Regions from separate parts of the Metapseudomonas furukawaii genome, predicted to be linked through region 1. Evidence: predicted binding sites of a transcription regulator. Region 1 holds the regulator's gene; the other holds the start of a gene.
The links. The regulator FliA, encoded in region 1, starts transcription of late flagellar genes. The targets are predictions, from matches to a motif close to CTAAAGTTTNNNNNNNNNNNGCCGNTAA.
Positions count from the first base shown of each region.

Region 2: motA (flagellar motor stator protein MotA) is a predicted target of FliA. The motif match lies at 7,405-7,432, and genes of this name have one in related genera.

Region 1 is NZ_AP014862.1:4,345,248-4,354,765, forward strand. Features, by position in the region: gene KF707C_RS20080 (ParA family protein) at 1-625, opposite strand, end outside; gene motD (flagellar motor protein MotD) at 666-1,556, opposite strand; gene KF707C_RS20090 (flagellar motor protein) at 1,567-2,307, opposite strand; gene KF707C_RS20095 (protein-glutamate methylesterase/protein-glutamine glutaminase) at 2,324-3,427, opposite strand; gene KF707C_RS20100 (chemotaxis protein CheA) at 3,472-5,733, opposite strand; gene KF707C_RS20105 (protein phosphatase CheZ) at 5,745-6,533, opposite strand; gene KF707C_RS20110 (chemotaxis response regulator CheY) at 6,553-6,927, opposite strand; gene fliA (RNA polymerase sigma factor FliA) at 7,010-7,756, opposite strand; gene fleN (flagellar synthesis regulator FleN) at 7,753-8,586, opposite strand; gene flhF (flagellar biosynthesis protein FlhF) at 8,656-9,518, opposite strand, start outside.
Region 2 is NZ_AP014862.1:5,623,559-5,633,076, forward strand. Features, by position in the region: gene KF707C_RS26130 (N-acetylmuramoyl-L-alanine amidase) at 1-628, opposite strand, end outside; gene tsaE (tRNA (adenosine(37)-N6)-threonylcarbamoyltransferase complex ATPase subunit type 1 TsaE) at 637-1,104, opposite strand; gene KF707C_RS26140 (bifunctional ADP-dependent NAD(P)H-hydrate dehydratase/NAD(P)H-hydrate epimerase) at 1,092-2,591, opposite strand; gene queG (tRNA epoxyqueuosine(34) reductase QueG) at 2,660-3,745, shown strand; gene orn (oligoribonuclease) at 3,735-4,277, opposite strand; gene rsgA (small ribosomal subunit biogenesis GTPase RsgA) at 4,373-5,404, shown strand; gene motB (flagellar motor protein MotB) at 5,459-6,487, opposite strand; gene motA (flagellar motor stator protein MotA) at 6,498-7,349, opposite strand; gene KF707C_RS26170 (HDOD domain-containing protein) at 7,471-8,994, shown strand; gene rhdA (thiosulfate sulfurtransferase) at 9,034-9,518, shown strand, end outside.

The DNA.
Region 1 (9,518 bases):
CCGGGTAGTTGTTGCGCAACACCTTGAGGGTGTTGAGGGACGCCTGGGTCCGGCGGTCGAACAGGGTCGGCACTATGGTGTAGGGCAGCGCCTGCTTGCGCGAACGGTTGACCATGCTGAGGGTGCTGACCATGCGCTCCAGGCCCTTCACCGCGAGGAACTCCGTCTGCACCGGGATGACCAGTTGCTGGCTGGCGGCCAGGGCGTTGACCATGAGGACGCCCAGCAGCGGCGGGCTGTCGATGATGGCGTGGTCGAACTCCTGCCAGAGCTGCGCCAGGCTCTTGGCGATCACCAGGCCCAGGCCGTTCTGGCCGGGCGACTGACGTTCCAGGGTCGCCAGGGCGGTGCTGGACGGCAGCAGGGAAATGCGCTCATGGCTGGTCTGCAGCAGCAACTGCCGGGGCAGCCCGTCGGGCACGCTGCCCTGGTGCAGGAAGAGGTCGAAGCAACTGTGCTCCAGGGTGTCGGGATCATGACCGAAATAACTGGTCATCGACCCGTGGGGATCGAGGTCCACCACCACGACGCGCTTGCCGGCATCGGCCAGCAGGCCGGCCAGGGCGATGGATGTAGTGGTCTTGCCGACCCCACCTTTTTGATTGGCTACTGCCCAGACTCTCATCGTTCTTCATCCTCCCGGCTGCGCGGTTGCACCGAGACTCTCACCGGCCCTGTGGGGCCGGCGACGGGGAATTGACGGCCCCCGTACCCGGGGCCTCTGCTGGCGCTACTGGTGCAGGTTGCGTGCCAGCCCTCTGCAACGCGGCATCCGGCCGCGCGTTGGCGCTCCCTACACCGCTGACGCTGCGACGTACATCCAGGTTGCGGGACACCACCAGGACCACCCGCCGATTGCGGGCCCGTCCTTCGGCAGTGGCGTTGTCCGCCACCGGCTGGAACTCACCATAGCCCACCGCGGCGAGGCGGTTCGGTGCGACCCCATCCATGGCCAGCATGCGCACGATGCTGGCGGCGCGCGCGGAGGAAAGCTCCCAGTTGGACGGGAACTGCGCGGTGGCGATGGGCAGGTTGTCGGTGAACCCCTCCACATGCACGGGGTTGCCGTAGGGCGCCAGAATCCCGGCAATCTTCTCGATCAACTCGAAGGCCGCGTCGTTGGGAATGGCGTCGCCGCTGGGGAACAGCAGGCTGGAATTCATCTCGATCTCCACCCACAGCTCGTTGCCGCGCACGCTCACCTGGTCGGCATCGATCAGGTCGCCGAAGGCATCGCGCATGCTCTGGGCGATGGTCACCAGGGGATCGGCGCCCGGATCATCGACCGAGGACTGGCTGTGATCGCCCTCGTCCGTCACGGCGTGCCCCGTGCTGCGCGGTTTCTCTTCACCCACGGGGATCGGCTCGACCGAGCGGTCCGGCTGGTTGAACACCCCGACCAGGGACTCGGAAAGGATCTTGTACTTGCCTTCGTTGATGGAGGAAATCGAGTACATGACCACGAAGAAGGCGAACAGCAGGGTGATGAAGTCCGCGTACGACACCAGCCAGCGCTCGTGATTCTCGTGTTCTTCCTGGTGCCGCCTGCGTGCCATGGCCGTACCCTCAGTCCATGAAGCCTTGCAGCTTGAGTTCGATGGAACGCGGATTCTCGCCCTCGGCGATGGAGAGGATGCCCTCCAGCAGCATCTCGCGGTAACGGGACTGGCGGATGGCGATGGCCTTGAGCTTGTTGCCCACCGGGAGCAACAGCAGGTTGGCGAAGCCGACGCCGTAGATGGTGGCGACGAAGGCGACGGCGATGCCGCCGCCCAACTGGCTGGGATCGGCCAGGTTGCCCATCACATGGATCAGGCCCATCACCGCGCCGATGATGCCGATGGTGGGGGCGTAGCCGCCCATGCTCTCGAACACCTTGGCAGCCTGGAGGTCGCGGCCCTCCTGGGTGAAGAGGTCCACCTCGAGGATGCTGCGGATGGACTCCGGCTCGACGCCATCCACCAGCAGTTGCAAGCCCTTGCGGGCGAAGGGATCGGCTTCGCTGTCGGCGATGGGCTCCAGGCCCAGCAGGCCTTCCTTGCGCGCCGTCTGGCTCCAGTTCACCACCCGGTTGATGCCGCCGGCCAGGTCGATGAAGGGCGGGAACAGTATCCAGCGGACGATGGCCAGGGCGCGCTTGAAAATGCTGATGGGCGTTTGCAGGAAGGCGGCACCCAGGGTACCGCCCAGGACGATGAGTGCCGCAGGGCCGTTCAGCAGGGCCCCGACGTGACCGCCTTCGAGGTAATTGCCGCCGACGATGGCGACGAATGCCAGGATGACCCCGATAAGGCTGAGTACATCCATTACCTGGCGCTCTCCATTACATGCAGGCCTCGACCAGGTGGCGACCGATGTCGTCCAGGCTGTAGACGGCGTCGGCCAGGTTGGCCTTCACCACGGCCATGGGCATGCCATAGATGACGCAGCTCGCCTCGTCCTGCGCCCAGACCTGGCTGCCGCCCTGCTTCAGCAGGCGCGCGCCCTCGCGGCCATCGGCCCCCATGCCGGTGAGCACCACCGCGAGGACCTTGTCGCTGTAGGCCTTGGCGGCCGAACCAAAGGTGATGTCGACGCAGGGCTTGTAGTTCAGGCGCTCATCGCCGGGCAGGATGCGCACGACCCCACGGGTATCCACCATCATCTGCTTGCCCCCCGGCGCCAGCAGCGCCAGGCCGGGACGCAGCACGTCACCGTCCTCGGCTTCCTTGACGGAAATCCGGCAGAGCTTGTCCAGACGCTCGGCGAAGGCCTTGGTGAAAGCCGCCGGCATGTGCTGGATCAATACCAGTGGCGCGGGAAAGTTCGCCGGAAGCTGGGTCAGCACCCGCTGCAGGGCTACCGGGCCGCCGGTGGAAGTACCGATGGCCACCAGCCGGTAGCCCTTGCGCTTGGGAGCCGGCGAGCTGGCGACGGGGGCTGCGGGGTTCGCTGCCGCCGGCGCTGGGCTGGAGCGTGCCGACAGTCCGGGGCTGGGGGCGGTCGCCGGCGTGGGCAATGACGAGGTGCCGAAGCTGCTGTAACGGCGGTTGCTGCGGGCGATGCTGTGGACCTTCTCGCAGAGCAACTGCTTGACCTTCTCGGGAGTACGGGAAATGTCCTCGAAGTTCTTCGGCAGGAAATCCACCGCGCCGGCGTCCAGGGCGTCGAGGGTGACGCGGGCGCCTTCGTGGGTGAGGGACGAGAACATCAGGACCGGCGTCGGGCAGCGCTGCATGATGTGCCGCACCGCGGTGATGCCGTCCATCATCGGCATCTCGTAATCCATGGTGATGACGTCCGGCTTGAGCGCCAGCGCTTGGTCGATGGCCTCGCGGCCATTGGTGGCGGTGCCCACCACTTGGATATTGGGGTCGGAAGCGAGGATTTCCGAGACACGGCGACGGAAGAAACCGGAGTCATCCACCACCAGAACCTTGACTGCCATAAGAATAAAGCTCCTAGCGGGCGGCCGTTGCCGGCCGCCCCAGATCAGCCACGGCGCGCGTAATGCTTGAGCATGCTCGGCACGTCGAGGATCAACGCGATGCGGCCGTCACCGGTGATGGTGGCGCCGGACATGCCCGGCGTTCCCTGCAACATCTTGCCCAGCGGTTTGATCACCACCTCTTCCTGGCCCACCAACTGGTCGACGACGAAGCCGATTCGCTGGGTGCCCACGGAAAGGATCACCACGTGACCTTCCCCCTGCTCTTCCACCGCCGCATCGCGGACCAGCCAACGCTTGAGGTAGAACAGCGGCAGCGCCTTGTCGCGCACGATCACCACTTCCTGGCCGTCCACCACATTGGTGCGGGACAGGTCGAGGTGGAAGATCTCGTTGACGTTGACCAGCGGGAAGGCGAAGGCCTGGTTGCCCAGCATCACCATCAGGGTGGGCATGATCGCCAGGGTCAGGGGGACCTTGATGACGATCTTCGAGCCTGCGCCCTTCTGCGAGAACACGTTCACGGTGCCGTTGAGCTGGGAGATCTTGGTCTTCACCACGTCCATGCCGACGCCACGGCCGGAGACGTCGGAAATCTCCGTCTTGGTGGAGAAGCCCGGGGCGAAGATCAGGTTGTAGCACTCCAGCTCGGTGAGGCGATCCGCGGCGTCCTTGTCCAGCAGGCCCTTCTCCACCGCCTTGGCGCGGAGCACGGCGGCGTCCATGCCCTTGCCGTCGTCGGTGATCATCAGCAGGATGTGGTCGCCCTCCTGCTCGGCGGACAGGACCACCCGACCGGTACGCGGCTTGCCGGCGGCCTCGCGCTCGTCGGGGGACTCGATGCCGTGGTCGACCGCATTGCGCACCAGGTGGACCAGCGGGTCGGCCAGGGCCTCCACCAGGTTCTTGTCCAGGTCGGTCTCCTCGCCCACCAGCTCGAGGTTGATTTCCTTCTTGAGGTTGCGCGCCAGGTCGCGGACCAGGCGCGGGAAGCGGCCGAAGACCTTCTTGATCGGCTGCATCCGGGTCTTCATCACGGCGGTCTGCAGGTCGGCGGTGACCACGTCCAGGTTGGACACGGCCTTGGCCATGGACTCGTCGCCGCTGTTGGCGCCCAGGCGAACCAGGCGGTTACGCACCAGCACCAGCTCGCCCACCATGTTCATGATCTCGTCCAGGCGCGCGGTATCGACACGCACCGTGGTTTCCGCTTCGCTGGCCACGGCCGGACCAGCCGCGCCGTTGCCGGCGGCGGGCGCAGCCGGACGCGCGACCGGTTCGGCCTTCGGAGCCGGCTTGGCAGCGGGTACGGGCGCCGGGCGGCTGGCGGCCGGCACGGGAGTCGGCGCCGCAGTCGCCACGGGGTCCTCGGTGGCGCCGGAGAACTTGCCCTTGCCATGCAACTGGTCCAGCAGGGCCTCGAACTCGTCGTCGGTGATATTGCCACCACCCTCGGCGGCGGCCGGGACCACGGCGGGCGCCTCGGACTTCACCGGGGCGGCGGGCTCAGCAGCACCATTGAACTTGCCCTTGCCATGGAGCTGGTCCAGCAGGGCTTCGAACTCGTCGTCGCTGATGTCGTCGCCAGCGCCGGCGCCAACCGGAATGGCCAAGGCCGGGGCGGACGCGTGGGCGGACACCGCGACCTCGGACTCGACCGCACCGGAGAACTTGCCCTTGCCATGCAGCTGGTCCAGCAGGGACTCGAACTCGTCGTCGCTGATCTCGTCGCTCGCATCCTTCGCCACCGCAGCGGCGATGGCGTCGCTGTCGCCGAGGGCGTCCAGCAACTGCTCGAACTCGCTGTCGGAGATATCCATCGAGGATTCGCCGGACACGACCGCGACCGGTGCCGGAGCCGGCTCCGCGGCCACGACCGCTGCCGGTTCGGCAGCCTGGGGCGCGGGCTCCGCGCCGGCGGGCTCCGCCAGGCGCGACAGCGCCGCCAGCAACTCCGGCGTAGCGGGCGTCGGCTCGCTGCGCTCGCGCACCTCGCTGAACATCTCGTTCACGGTATCCAGGGCTTGCAGCACCACATCCATGAGCTCGGCGTCCACACGGCGTACGCCCTTGCGGAGGATGTCGAAAACGTTCTCGGCGATGTGGCAGCACTCCACCAGGGCGTTGAGCTGGAGGAAGCCAGCGCCGCCCTTGACGGTGTGAAAGCCACGGAAGATCGCATTGAGCAGGTCCATATCGTCCGGGCGGCTTTCCAGCTCGACCAATTGCTCGGACAGTTGCTCCAAAATCTCGCCGGCCTCTACCAGGAAGTCCTGGAGGATTTCTTCATCGGCGTCGAAGCTCATATGAGCGCTCCCTAGAAACCAAGGCTGGATAGCAGATCGTCGACGTCGTCCTGACCGGACACCACGTCTTCCCGTTTATCGGCATTCATCTGCGGACCTTCACCCCTGGAGGTGTCTTTTTGTTTGTCGGCCTCGGCACGCAACGCATTGTGGTCGTGCTCGATACCCACGAAACGGTCCACCTGGCTCGCCATCAGCACCAGCTTGACCAGATTGCTCTCCACCTCGGTGACCAGCTGGGTCACGCGCTTGATCACCTGGCCGGTGAGGTCCTGGTAATCCTGCGCCAGCAGGATGTCGTTGAGCTTGCCGGAGAGTGCGTCGGTATCACGCTGGCTGCGCGCCAGGAACTGGTCGACGCGACGGGCCAGCTCGCGGAATCCGTCCGCGCCGATTTCCCGGCGCATGAAGCGTCCCCACTGCTCGCGCAGCTGCAGGGCTTCGTCGCTGAGTCCGTTGAGCAATGGCGCACTCTCCTCCACCAGGTCCATGGTACGGTTGGCGGCCTTCTCGGTCATGTGCACCACGTAGCCCAGCCGGTCGGTCGCGTCGGCGATCTGCGACACTTCCTGGGCATGGGGCAGGCGCGGGTCGATCTGGAAGTTGACGATGGCGTTATGCAGCTCGCGGGTGAGCTTGCCGACCTCCAGGTACAGGCCGCGATCCCGGACCTGGTTGAGTTCTTGGATAAGTTGCACGGCGTCGGTGAAATTGCCTTTCTCCAGGCTGTCCACCAATTCCCGCGCACGGTCTTTCAGGGTCGACTCGAAGTCTCCCAGCAGGGGTTCTTTCTGGTCCATGGTGCCCTCGCGGCCGGCATCAGCCGTTGACCCGCTCGAAGATCTTCTCGATTTTTTCCTTCAGGACCTGGGCGGTGAAGGGCTTGACCACATAGCCGTTCACGCCGGCCTGGGCCGCTTCGATGATCTGGTCGCGCTTGGCTTCCGCGGTCACCATCAGGACTGGCAGGTGCTTCAGGCGTTCATCCGCCCGCACGGCGCGCAGCAGGTCGATGCCGGTCATGCCGGGCATGTTCCAGTCGGTGACGAGAAAGTCGAAGTTGCCGCTGTGGAGCATCGGCAGCGCCGTGGTGCCGTCGTCCGCTTCGGCGGTATTGGTGAAACCCAAATCGCGCAAGAGGTTCTTGATGATGCGTCTCATCGTCGAGAAATCGTCAACGATGAGGATTTTCATGTTCTTGTCCAAGTCGACCTCCGTACAGTCCTCAAACGCCCCTCTTGCCGGGCGCCGTTCAAATCTGGAAGCGGTGTGCCGTTCAGCGCGCGCGCCACTCGCCGAGACGCGCACGCAGGCGTGCGGCGCACTGGCTGTGCAATTGGCTGACCCGCGACTCGCTGACCCCCAGCACTTCCCCGATTTCCTTCAAATTCAGTTCTTCGTCGTAATACAGCGCCAGCACCAGGCGCTCACGCTCCGGCAGGTTCGCGATGGCATCGGCCAGCGCGGCCTGGAAGCGTTCTTCTTCCAGATCATGGGAGGGTGAGAATTGGGTGAAACCGGCGTCCTCGCGCACGCCGCCATGCTCGCCGTCCTGCAACAGGTCGTCGAAGCTGAACAGGCGGCTGCCCAAGGTGTCGCTCAGGATGCCGTAGTAGTCTTCGAGACTCAATCCAAGTTCGGCAGCAACTTCCTGATCTTTAGCGTCACGCCCCGTTCTCGCCTCGATAACGCGGATCGCGTCACTCACCATACGGGTGTTGCGGTGCACCGAACGCGGTGCCCAGTCGCCCTTGCGGACCTCGTCGAGCATGGCGCCGCGAATGCGGATGCCCGCGTAGGTTTCGAAGCTGGCACCCTTGGTGCCGTCGTATTTCTTGGAGGCTTCGAGCAAGCCGATCATCCCGGACTGCATCAGGTCTTCCACCTGCACGCTGGCCGGCAGGCGCGCGAGCAGGTGATAGGCGATGCGCTTGACCAGGGGGGCGTAGCGCTCGATCAACTGATGTTGCGAATCCCTTGCCTGTGTCTTGCCGTACATACGCAGTCCAGTAGCGGGTGTCATACGGGCGTTTCCGCGGGCGACTGTCTGACCAGACGCTCGACGAAGAACTCCAGGTGGCCTCTCGGATTGGCCGGCAGCGGCCAGCTGTCGACCTTCTGCGCGATGGCCTTGAAGGCCAGCGAGCACTTCGAGCGCGGGAAGGCCTCATAGACCGCGCGCTGCTTCTGTACCGCCTTGCGCACCGACTCGTCGTAGGGGACGGCGCCCACGTACTGCAGGGCGACATCCAGGAAGCGGTCGGTCACCTTGGTCAGCTTGGAGAAGAGGTTGCGCCCTTCCTGGGGGCTGTGGGCCATGTTGGCCAGAACCCGGAAGCGGCTCATGCCGTAATCGCGGTTGAGCAACTTGATAAGCGCGTAGGCGTCGGTGATGGAGGTGGGCTCGTCGCAGACCACCACTATGACTTCCTGCGCCGCGCGGACGAAGCTGACCACCGAGTCGCCAATCCCTGCGGCGGTGTCGATCACCAGCACATCGAGGTTGTCGCTGATATCGCTGAACGCCTGGATCAGGCCGGCGTGCTGCATGGGCGAGAGCTGCACCATGCTCTGGGTGCCGGAAGCGGCCGGGACGATACGGATGCCCCCCGGCCCCTGCAACAGCACGTCGCGCAGGTCGCATTCGCCATTGATCACATCGGCCAGGGTGCGCTTGGCGGTGAGGCCGAGCAGCACGTCGACGTTGGCCAGACCCAGGTCGGCGTCCAGCAACATGACGCGGCGACCGAGATCGGCGAGCGCCAGGGAAAGGTTCACCGACACGTTGGTCTTGCCGACGCCGCCCTTGCCGCCGGTCACCGCGATCACCTGTACGGGATGCATACTACCCATTTGAAATACCTTGCCTTGGGCCACTTGGCTGCCTAGCACCGCCCACTCCAGGGCGGCTCGAAAAATTCGTCAACCGGCGCGACGCGCCGGATTCTGGTAGAGCCCGGCGAACAGGTCGGCCATGGCTTCCTCGCTCGGGTCCTCCGGTGCCTGGAGGCTGACCGCACGGCTCACCAACTGGTGGCTGCGGGGAACCTGCAGATCATCCGGGATTCGCGGCCCGTCGGCCAGATAGGCTACCGGGAGATGCTGGCCGATAGCCAGACCCAATGCCTCACCGAGGCTGGCCGCTTCATCCACCTTGGTGATGACACAACCGGCCAGGCCGCAACGTTTGTAGCTGTGATAGGCCGCCTTGAGCACCTGGCTCTGGCTGGTGGCGGCCATCACCAGGTAATTCTTCGCATTTATCGCCCGGCTCGCCAGTGCCTCCAGCTGCATCGTCAGCGCCGGATCGTTGGTGGGCAGGCCGGCGGTGTCGATCAGTACCACGCGCTTGCGCACCAACGGCGCCAGCGCCTGGGTCAGGGACTGGCCCGGATCCACCAGGGTCACCGGCACGTTGAGAATCCGGCCGAGGGTCTTGATCTGCTCCTGGGCACCGATGCGGAAGCTGTCCATGCTGACCAGGGCGACGCTCTGGGCGCCGTACTTGAGCACATAGCGCGCCGCCAGCTTGGCCAGGGTGGTGGTCTTGCCCATGCCGGCCGGGCCGACCAGGGCGATCACACCGCCCTCTTCCAGGGGCTCGACCTTGGGGGTACGGATGGCGTGGGCGAGGTGGGCCAGAACCATGCGCCAGGCCTGGCGCGGCTCGTCGACCTTGGCCACCTTGTCCAGCAGGGCGCGTCCCAGCTCGGCCGGCAGCCCCATGCGCTGCAGGCGACGCCAGAGGCTGGCCTGCTGCGGACGACGGCTCTGCATCTGGCCCC
Region 2 (9,518 bases), 1.3 Mb from region 1:
CGATGGCCAGGGTCACGCTCTTTTCATGCTGCCCCTTGGGACCGAGGGCTCCCGGGTCCTCACCACCGTGGCCGGCATCGATGGCGATGACGATGTCGCGCTTGCCTCCCGGCACCGGGGGCAACTTGCTGGGAGCCGGCCGGGTCGGCGTGACCGGGGCCTGTGGCGTGCTCGGGGCCGTGGCGACCTGGGGCGCACTGGCCTCATTGGCGGCGGCCTCCTGGTCGAACAGGTCCACCACCAGGCGGTTGCCGTACTGCTGGTTCGGCGCGAGAGAGAAGCTCTTGGGCGTGACAGTGCTCGAGAGGTCGATCACCACCCGCAGGTCGTTCGGCGTGCGCTGGGCGGAGCGAACCGCAGTGATCGGCGTATTGCTGGTGGAAAGCTGCTCGAGCCTCGTCGCCAGCTTGGCGCCATTGATGTCGATGACGATGCGGTTGGGCGCCGTCAAGGTGAATACGGAATGCTGTACCGGCCCGGACAGGTCGAAGACCAGGCGCGTGTTATCCGGCGCGCGCCAGAGCCGCACTCCGCGAACCTCCGAGGCAGCCAGGACATCAGCGGCCAACGCCGCAAGCAGAACCCCAATCCCGGCAAACAGCGCGCGCGAGCGCATACCCCACCCCATCTTTGTTTTCATGCTCCCAAGGCCAGGGCGGCACACCATGCTTCGCCTCGCTCGGTGTGGGGCGAGAAGCACAGCGAACGGCCGCCCGCATGCGGCGTAATGTTAATGTCCAGGTCGGCCTTTGGCAAAATGCCGGCGCCTCTCTGGGGCCACTCGATCAGGCACAGGGCATCGCCTTCGAAATAGTCGCGGATGCCCATGAATTCCAGTTCTTCCGGGTCGGCGAGCCGGTATAGATCGAAATGGAATGCCCTTAGCTCGCCGATTTCATAGGGCTCCACCAGGGTGAAGGTGGGACTTTTCACCGCACCCGCATGGCCCAGCCCCCGCAGAATGCCGCGGGACAGCGTGGTCTTGCCCGCCCCGAGGTCCCCATGGAGGTACAGAACGCCACGCCCTCCGGTCAAGGCGGCCAGACGGGCGCCAAGGGCCAGCATGGCCTCCTCACCCTCGGCATGCAGGATCACTTCAGGCACGGTGCAATCTCCTCGAGCAACTGACGAATGGTCGGTAACAGGTCACTGGCCGCCAGCCCCCGCCCACCGGGAGCCAGCACTTCCCCGGCGCGAGCATGGAGCCAGACGGCCAGGCAGGCGGCGCCGTAGGGATCCAACCCCTGCGCCAGCAAGGCGCCGATGAGTCCGGCCAGGACATCCCCCAGCCCGGCCCCGGCCATCACCGGGTGGCCACGATCGCAGAGCGCCATCCGGCCATCAGGGGCCGCCACCAGGCTTCCAGCTCCCTTGAGCAGGACCACGGCCTGAAACCGTTGAGCCAGTTCCCGGGCCGCACGAGGCCGATCGGCCTGGACCTCGGCGGTGGACACGCCCAGCAGCCTCGCCGCCTCGCCAGGATGAGGCGTGATCACGCTGCCGACAGGCAATTCCGCCTGGTCGGCCGCCAGCAGGTTCAGAGCGTCGGCGTCCCAGACCTGAGGCGCCGAAAGCCCCGACACGGCGCTGATCAGGCTGCGCCCCCAGGCGCCCTGCCCCAGCCCGGGCCCCACCACCAGCACGTCAGCTTGCCGGGCCAACGCCAGCAATTGATTGGCCGAGCGCACCCCCGCGCACATGACTTCCGGGCGACGCGCCAGGGCGGCTGGCACGTGATCGGGGCGGGTGGCCAGCGACACCAGGCCAGCACCGGCGCGCAGGGCGCTTTCCGCCGACAGCAGGCTCGCGCCACCCAGCCCGAGGTCACCACCGACCACCAGCAGGTGGCCGAGCTGGCCTTTGTGGGCAGTGCGCAGGCGCGGCGCCAGACGCGGCAGATTGCCGAGGGACAGGCGATCCGCTACCCGGGGCGTCGCCGCCACCAGTGCGGGATCGGCCTGGAGGTCATCGAACACCAGCTCGCCCACCTGGTCCGGCGCGTCCGCTGTGAACAGGCCCAGCTTGAGGCCGATGAAGGTCACCGTCAGGTCTGCCCGCACCGCCACGCCCAGCACCCGGCCGGTGTCGGCGCAGAGGCCCGAGGGAATATCCACGGCCAGCACCGGAAGGGGGCTGGCGTTGAGCAGGCGGATGGCCTGGGCATAGGGCTCGCGCACGGCGCCGGCCAGGCCGGTGCCCAGCAACGCGTCCAGCACTACCCCTTCGAGGGGAGCGCACTCACTCCAGGGCTGCGGACGCACGCCGGCAGCCAGCGCCTCGTCCCGGGCCAGGGCGGCGTCGCCCGTCAGGGCGTCGGGCGCACTCAGCGCCAGCACCCTCACCCGCCAACCCGCGCGCTGGGCCAGGGCTGCCACCAGGTAGCCATCTCCCGCATTGTTGCCACGCCCGGCCAACACCGTGAGGCACCCGACGTCGGGCCAGCGTCGCCGCAGGGCGCGCCAGGTGGCATGGGCGGCCCGCCGCATCAGCTCGAACCCCGGCGTGCCGGCGGCGATCAGCCGGGCATCGAGGTCGCGCACCTGGGCGGCGGAATGGAGGAACAGGGGCAGGTCGTCGCGGGAGAGATGCATCGGATTCGGTTACGGCTGCGAGGTCTGGCAGAATTATATCCACCTCGCCACCGGTTTCCCGCCCCAGCATGACCCTTTCCACGCACGATCTCGCCGACCTCGCCCGCGCCATCAAGGAATGGGGGCGCGAACTCGGCTTCCAGCAGGTGGGCATCAGCGGCGTCGACCTGGGCGAACACGAGGCCCACCTGCAGCGCTGGCTGGACGCCGGCTTCCAGGGCGAAATGGACTACATGGCGGCCCATGGCAGCAAGCGTTCCCACCCGGACGAACTGGTGCCCGGCACGCTGCGGGTGATCTCCCTGCGCATGGACTACCTGCCTGGCGACACCCGCATGGCCCAGGTCCTGACCCAGCCGGAAAAAGCTTACGTGTCCCGCTATGCCCTGGGTCGGGATTACCACAAGCTGATCCGCAAACGCCTCCAGCACCTGGCGGAGCGCATCGAGAAGGCCATCGGCCCCTTCAGCTACCGCGCCTTCGTCGACAGCGCGCCGGTGCTGGAGAAGGCCATCGCCGAACAGGCGGGGCTGGGCTGGATCGGCAAGAACACCCTGGTGCTCAACCGCAAGGCAGGCAGCTACTTTTTCCTCGGCGAACTCTTCATCGACGCGCCGCTGCCGGTGGACGAACCCCACGGCAGCGAGCACTGCGGGCGCTGCACGGCCTGCCTGGACATCTGCCCCACCGCGGCCTTCACCGGCCCTTACCAGCTGGACGCACGGCGTTGCATCTCCTACCTGACCATCGAATACAAGGGCAGCATCCCGGAAGCGCTGCGCCCGCAGATCGGCAACCGGGTGTTCGGCTGCGACGACTGCCAGATGGTCTGTCCCTGGAACCGCTTCGCCAGGCCGTCGGGAGAAGGCGACTTCCAGCCGCGCCATGGCCTGGACAACGCGGAGCTGGCGGAACTGTTCCGCTGGAGCGAAGAGGAGTTTCTCAGCCGCACCGAAGGTTCGCCCCTGCGCCGCGCCGGCTACGAACGCTGGCTGCGCAACCTGGCGGTGGGCCTGGGGAACGCCCCCAGCAGCATTCCTGTACTGGAGGCCCTGCACCTGCGCCGCGAACATCCCTCGGCACTGGTGCGCGAGCACGTGGCCTGGGCCCTGGCCCGTCATCAGGCCAGGGCGGGAGACGGCATCACAGCTTGAAGAAGTGCTCGCGGTAGTGCTTCAGCTCGGCGATGGAGTCGCGAATGTCATCCATGGCCAGGTGGCTGCTGCTCTTCCTGACCCCATCGCGCACGGTGGGCGCCCAGCGCGCGGCCAACTCCTTGACGGTGGAGACATCCAGGTTGCGGTAGTGGAAATAGGCCTCCAGCTTCGGCATCCGGCGGTAGAGGAAGCGGCGGTCCTGGCAGATGCTGTTGCCGCAGATGGGCGACTTGCCCTTGGGCACCCACTGCTCCAGGAAGGCCAGGGTCTGCGCCTCGGCCTCGGCGGTGTCGATACGACTCTCGCGCACCCGCTGGGTCAGCCCGCTCTGGCCATGCTGGCGGGTGTTCCACTCGTCCATGCCGGCGAGGATCTCGTCGCTCTGGTGGATGGCGATCACCGGCCCCTCGGCCAGGACATTGAGGTCGCTGTCGGTGACGATGGTGGCCATTTCGATGATCACGTCCGAGTCGGGATCCAGGCCGGTCATTTCCAGGTCGATCCAGATCAGGTTCTGTGCATTCTGCATAGTCGGTCTCCAGGGCGGGGCGCGCATTCTAGCTTAGAGCCTGCCGCTGCGGGCCGCGTGCTAAACTCGCGCCGTTTTTTCCAAGCGGAACCATCATGGCCAAACGCCAGTTGACCCGCCGGCAGAGCTGGCGCATCGAGAAGATCCAGGAAGAGCGCGCCGCCCGCGCGGCCAAGCGAGAGTCCCGCGCCCTCGAGGAGCTGGAAGGCGGCGACCTCGGCCCCGAGCAGACGGGCCTGGTGATCGCCCACTTCGGCGTGCAGGTGGAAGTGGAAGCCCTGGACGGCGATCAGGCCGGCCAGATCACGCGCTGCCACCTGCGGGCCAACCTGCCATCGCTGGTCACCGGCGATCGGGTGGTCTGGCGCACCGGCAACCAGGGCACGGGCGTGATCGTGGCCCAGCTGCCGCGTCGGTCGGAGCTGTGCCGGCCGGACATGCGCGGCATCCTCAAGCCGGTGGCGGCCAACGTCGACCAGATCGTCATCGTCTTCGCTCCCCTGCCCCACCCCCACGCCAACCTCATCGACCGCTACCTGGTGGCCGCCGAGCACGCCGGCATCCGCCCGCTGCTGCTGCTGAACAAGGCCGACCTGGTGGACGACGAGAACAGCGCCATGCTCGACGACCTGCTGGGCATGTACCGCCAGCTGGATTACCCGTTGCTGGAAGTGTCCGCTCGCCAGGGAGGCGGCATGGACGAGCTGAAGGCCCGGCTCGACGGCCATATCAGCGTGTTCGTCGGCCAGTCCGGGGTAGGCAAGTCGTCCCTGGTGAACAGCCTCCTGCCGGGCGTGGACACGCGGGTCGGCGCCCTCTCCGAGCTCACCGGCAAGGGTACGCACACCACCACTACCGCGCGCCTGTTCCACTTCCCCGGTGGCGGCGAGCTGATCGACTCCCCCGGCATCCGCGAGTTCGGCCTGGGCCATGTCAGCCGCGAAGACGTGGAAGCCGGCTTCATCGAGTTCCACGACCTGCTCGGCACCTGCCGCTTCCGTGATTGCAAGCATGACCGCGAGCCCGGCTGCGCCCTGCTCAAGGCGCTGGATGACGGCCGCGTGCATCCCCAGCGCATGGCCAGCTACCGGCACATCCTCGCCAGCCTGCCCGGGGACGAGTACTGATCCGCCGAACGAAATGAAAAGGCCACGGAATCCGTGGCCTTCTCATTTCAGGGATCACTGCCCCGTCGGCTGGTCCATCTTCAGGACGCCTTCCTCGAAGATGTTCAGCCTTTCCCGCAACTCCCCGGGCTGCGGGGGCTCGCCCGTCGACTCCGCGGGCGCCTGGGTAGCGCCTTCGCTGGCCGGCGTCTCGGGAGCCGGCGGCGAGTCCGCAGGCGGTTCGGACTCGCCCTCGATGGCGCGCTGGGCCTTCTTGGTCAGGACCGTGATGTCGATGCGACGGTTGACCGGGTTGAAGGGATCCTGGCGATCGAACAGCGCCGAGGAGGCGTATCCCACCACCCGCGCCACCTGCTCGTCCGGGTAGCCGCCAGCCACCAGGGTGCGCCGCGCCGCGTTGGCGCGACTGGCCGAGAGCTCCCAGTTGCCGAACTCGCCATCTCCGGCGAAGGGCTTGGCGTCGGTGTGGCCGCTGATACTGATCTTGTTCGGCACCGACCTGATGGTTTCGGCGAGGATCAGCAGGATGTCCTCGAAGTAGGGCTGCAGGCGTGCGCTGCCCAGGTCGAACATGGGGCGGTTGGCCGCGTCCATGATCTGGATGCGCAGGCCGTCCTGGGTGATCTCGAAGAGGATCTGGTCCTTGAACTTGCGCAGCTCGGGATTCTCCTCGACCTTGTTCTGCAGTTCCTGCAGCAACAACTCCAGCCGCTCCTTCTCGATCTTCTCGGCGAGGGTCTCCACCTGGCTGGCATCCAGCGGCGCGCTGTCGATGGCCGAATCCTGGGCGTCCGGGGCGTCCTTCAGTTCCGGGTTGAGCGTGCGGTCGGGCGCGGGCGTGGGCGTGCCCCCCAGGTCGATGACGTAGGGGCTGGCACTTTCGCTGAACCCGATGGGGTCCTTGAAGTAGCCGGAAATGGCCTTCTTCTGTTCCGGCGTGGCCGAGGACATCAGCCAGAGCACCAGGAAGAACGCCATCATCGCCGTGGCGAAGTCGGCAAAGGCGATCTTCCAGGCGCCGCCATGATGGCCAGCGGCGTAGCGCTTGACGCGCTTGACGATGATCGGCTGGTTGTTCTCCATGGTTCAGCCTTCAGCTGCCGCGAACGGCCTGCTCCAGCTCGCTGAAGCTCGGGCGGTGCGCCGGAAACAGCGTCTTGCGCCCGAACTCCACCGCCAGCGACGGCGGCATGCCGGAGGCGGACGCGACCAGGCAGGCCTTGATGGCCTCGAACACATTGAGCTCCTCCTTGGCGTCGTGCTCCAGGGACACCGCCAGGGGGCCGAAGAAACCGTAGGCCGCGAGGATACCGAGGAAGGTCCCCACCAGCGCCGCCCCCACGTGCTGGCCCAGGGCGGCCTGCTCGGCCTCGCCCAGCATGGCCATGGTCACCACGATGCCCAGTACCGCGGCGACGATACCGAAGCCCGGCAGGCCATCGGCGATGCGGTTCACGGCATGGGCGGGGTGCTCGAGCTCTTCCTTCAGGCTCGCCAGTTCCATGTCGAACAGCCCTTCAAGCTCATGGGGCGCCATGTTGCCGGACGACATGATCCGCAGGTAATCGCAGATGTACGCGGTCATGCGCTCGTCCTTGAGGATGCCCGGGTACTTGCTGAAGATCGGGCTGGCGGCGGCATCCTCGATGTCCGCCTCGATGGCCATCATCCCCTCACGCCGACTCTTGTTGAGGATCTCGTAGAGCAGGCGCAGGACTTCCAGGTAGAAGCCATGGGTAAAGCGGGTGCCGAACATCTTCAGCGACTTCTTGAACACGATCATCGTCGTGCTGCCCGGGTTCGCCTGGAGGAATGCCCCGAGCGCGGCGCCACCGATGATCATCACTTCGAAGGGCTGGATCAGTGCCGCGATCTTGCCGTGGGACAGGACGTATCCACCAAGCACGCTGGCGAAGACGACGATGATGCCGATGATTTTTGCCATAGGGAGGAAGTTTGCAGAGTGGACGGAAAGGGTTGTATGAGGAAGCCCCTTCCAGTTATCGGAATTTTCGCGCCAGACTATAGCCTGTTAAGGCGAAAAGCCAGAATGGCGGCCCCTTCATATGTCTAGCGCAAAACCCTTGCCACGCAGCCTGGAAGGCTGGATCAAGCACCTCGACGGGGTACGCCTGCCCGTTCCCGCGCCCGCCCATGAGCGGGTGCGCCGTGCCCTGGGAGACAGTCGTCGCTCGCTGCGCGACATCGCCGACCTGACCCAGGAGAGCCCTGCCCTGGCGCTGAGCCTGCTGCGGGAGGCCAATGCCGCCGGCAGACTGCTCAGCAGCCCGGCGGACAGCCTGGAGGTCGCCCTGACCCGCCTGGGCCTGCAACGCGCGGAAGTGCTGCTGAACCGCCTGCCCGCCGTCCCGGAGGAGGACATTCCCCAGGCCCTGCGCCAGCTGCTCCTGATCGGCCAGCATGCCGCCCAGCAGGCCAACGGCCTGTTCGCCGCACGCCTGGCACGGCTGTGGCAGGAGATCCACTGGTGCAGCCTGCTCTTCCTCTCGCCCCTGTGGCCGCTGCTGGCCAACCACCCGGACCTCTTCGCCACCTGGGAGCGCAGGGTGATGGCGGAGGGCGAGCCGGCCGGCAAGGTGGAGCGCGAACTGCTGGGCGTGCCGCTGCTGCGCCTCTGCCAGGGCCTGGCCGAACACTGGAAGCTGCCGGACTGGATCGCCCAGGGCTACCGCCAACTGAGCGACGACCGCCGACTGCTGGTCCAGGCCCTGCACATTGCCCGGGACAATGAACACCCGCTGCACCAGCAGCAGGCACTGGACGCCAACCCGACCCTGTCCCGCTGGCTCACCCATCCGGGAAACAGCGTGCTGCTGGCCAACGGCCTGGCGGTGTCCGCCCATGCCGGCTGGAGCGATGACCATAGCCTGCGCTGGCAGCGCCTCACCGGGCTGTTCATGAAACTTCCACTGGGAGAGGTCCAGCAACTGGTCCACCAACAGGCCGCGCAGAGCGCTCGCCAACATGCGCGCCCCGGACTCTGGCATCCCGCCGAGGCCCTGCTCTGGCCCTGGTCCGAGCACCGCCTCCGCCGGGAGCCGCCCCCCGCCCCCACGCCTACGGCCGGCGCCCTGGAAGACTGGCGCCGCCACTGCGGTGAGCTGATCCGCGAACCCAGCCCCTTCGCCAACGTGGTGCAGCTTTCCGCCTGCGCGCGGGATGCCCTGCAGAGCGGGGGCATGGGCCGGGTCCTGGTGCTCCTGGCCGACCGCACCCACAGCCGACTCGTGGTCCAGCAACAGGCGGGCCTGCCCAGGGAAGCCAATGGCCTGCAACTGGACCCGGCCCAAAGCCAGGTGCTGCGGCGCCTGCTGTCGCAAGCCGGGCAGTTGCGCCTGGGCCCGGACAACGCGGCACAGTTCTCCGCCCTGCTACCCGGCCAGCTGAAGGGCCTGTTCGCCGGCGATCACCTCCTGCTGCGCTCCCTGGCCGTCAATGGCCGGGTAGCGATGCTGGTGGTGGCCGACCAGGGAGGAGCCCCCTTCGCCGACATCAGCCTGCGCGCCTTCGCCAAGACCGCCCAGTGCATCGAGCGGGCGCTGTCCAGCTTCACCAAGCGGGGTCGCTAACGGCTACAATCCGCCCCTTTGCCCATGCCGGAGATTTCAATGTCCGCGTTCTCCAACCTGCCCCTGGTGATCGAGCCGGCCGACCTGGCGCCCCTGCTGGGTGCCGACGACCTGATCCTGGTGGGCCTCACCAGTGCGGCCCGCTACGCCGCCGGCCATCTACCCGGCGCCCGCTTCGTCGACCCCAAGCGCACCCAGCTGGGCCAGCCCCCGGCACCGGGCCTGCTGCCCGCCCAGGCCGACCTGGAAGCGCTGTTCGGGGAGCTCGGCCACCGCGCCGACGCCACCTATGTGGTCTACGACGATGAAGGCGGCGGCTGGGCCGGACGCTTCATCTGGCTGCTTGATGTCATCGGCCACAGCCGCTACCACTACCTGAACGGCGGCCTGCATGCCTGGCTGGCGGACGGCCGGGAAACCTCCGAGGCCGTGCCCGCCCCCGTCGGCGGTCCGCTGCCCCTCAGGCTCCACGACGAGCCGACCGCCACCCGCGAGTACATCCAGAGTCGCCTCGGTTCCGCCGA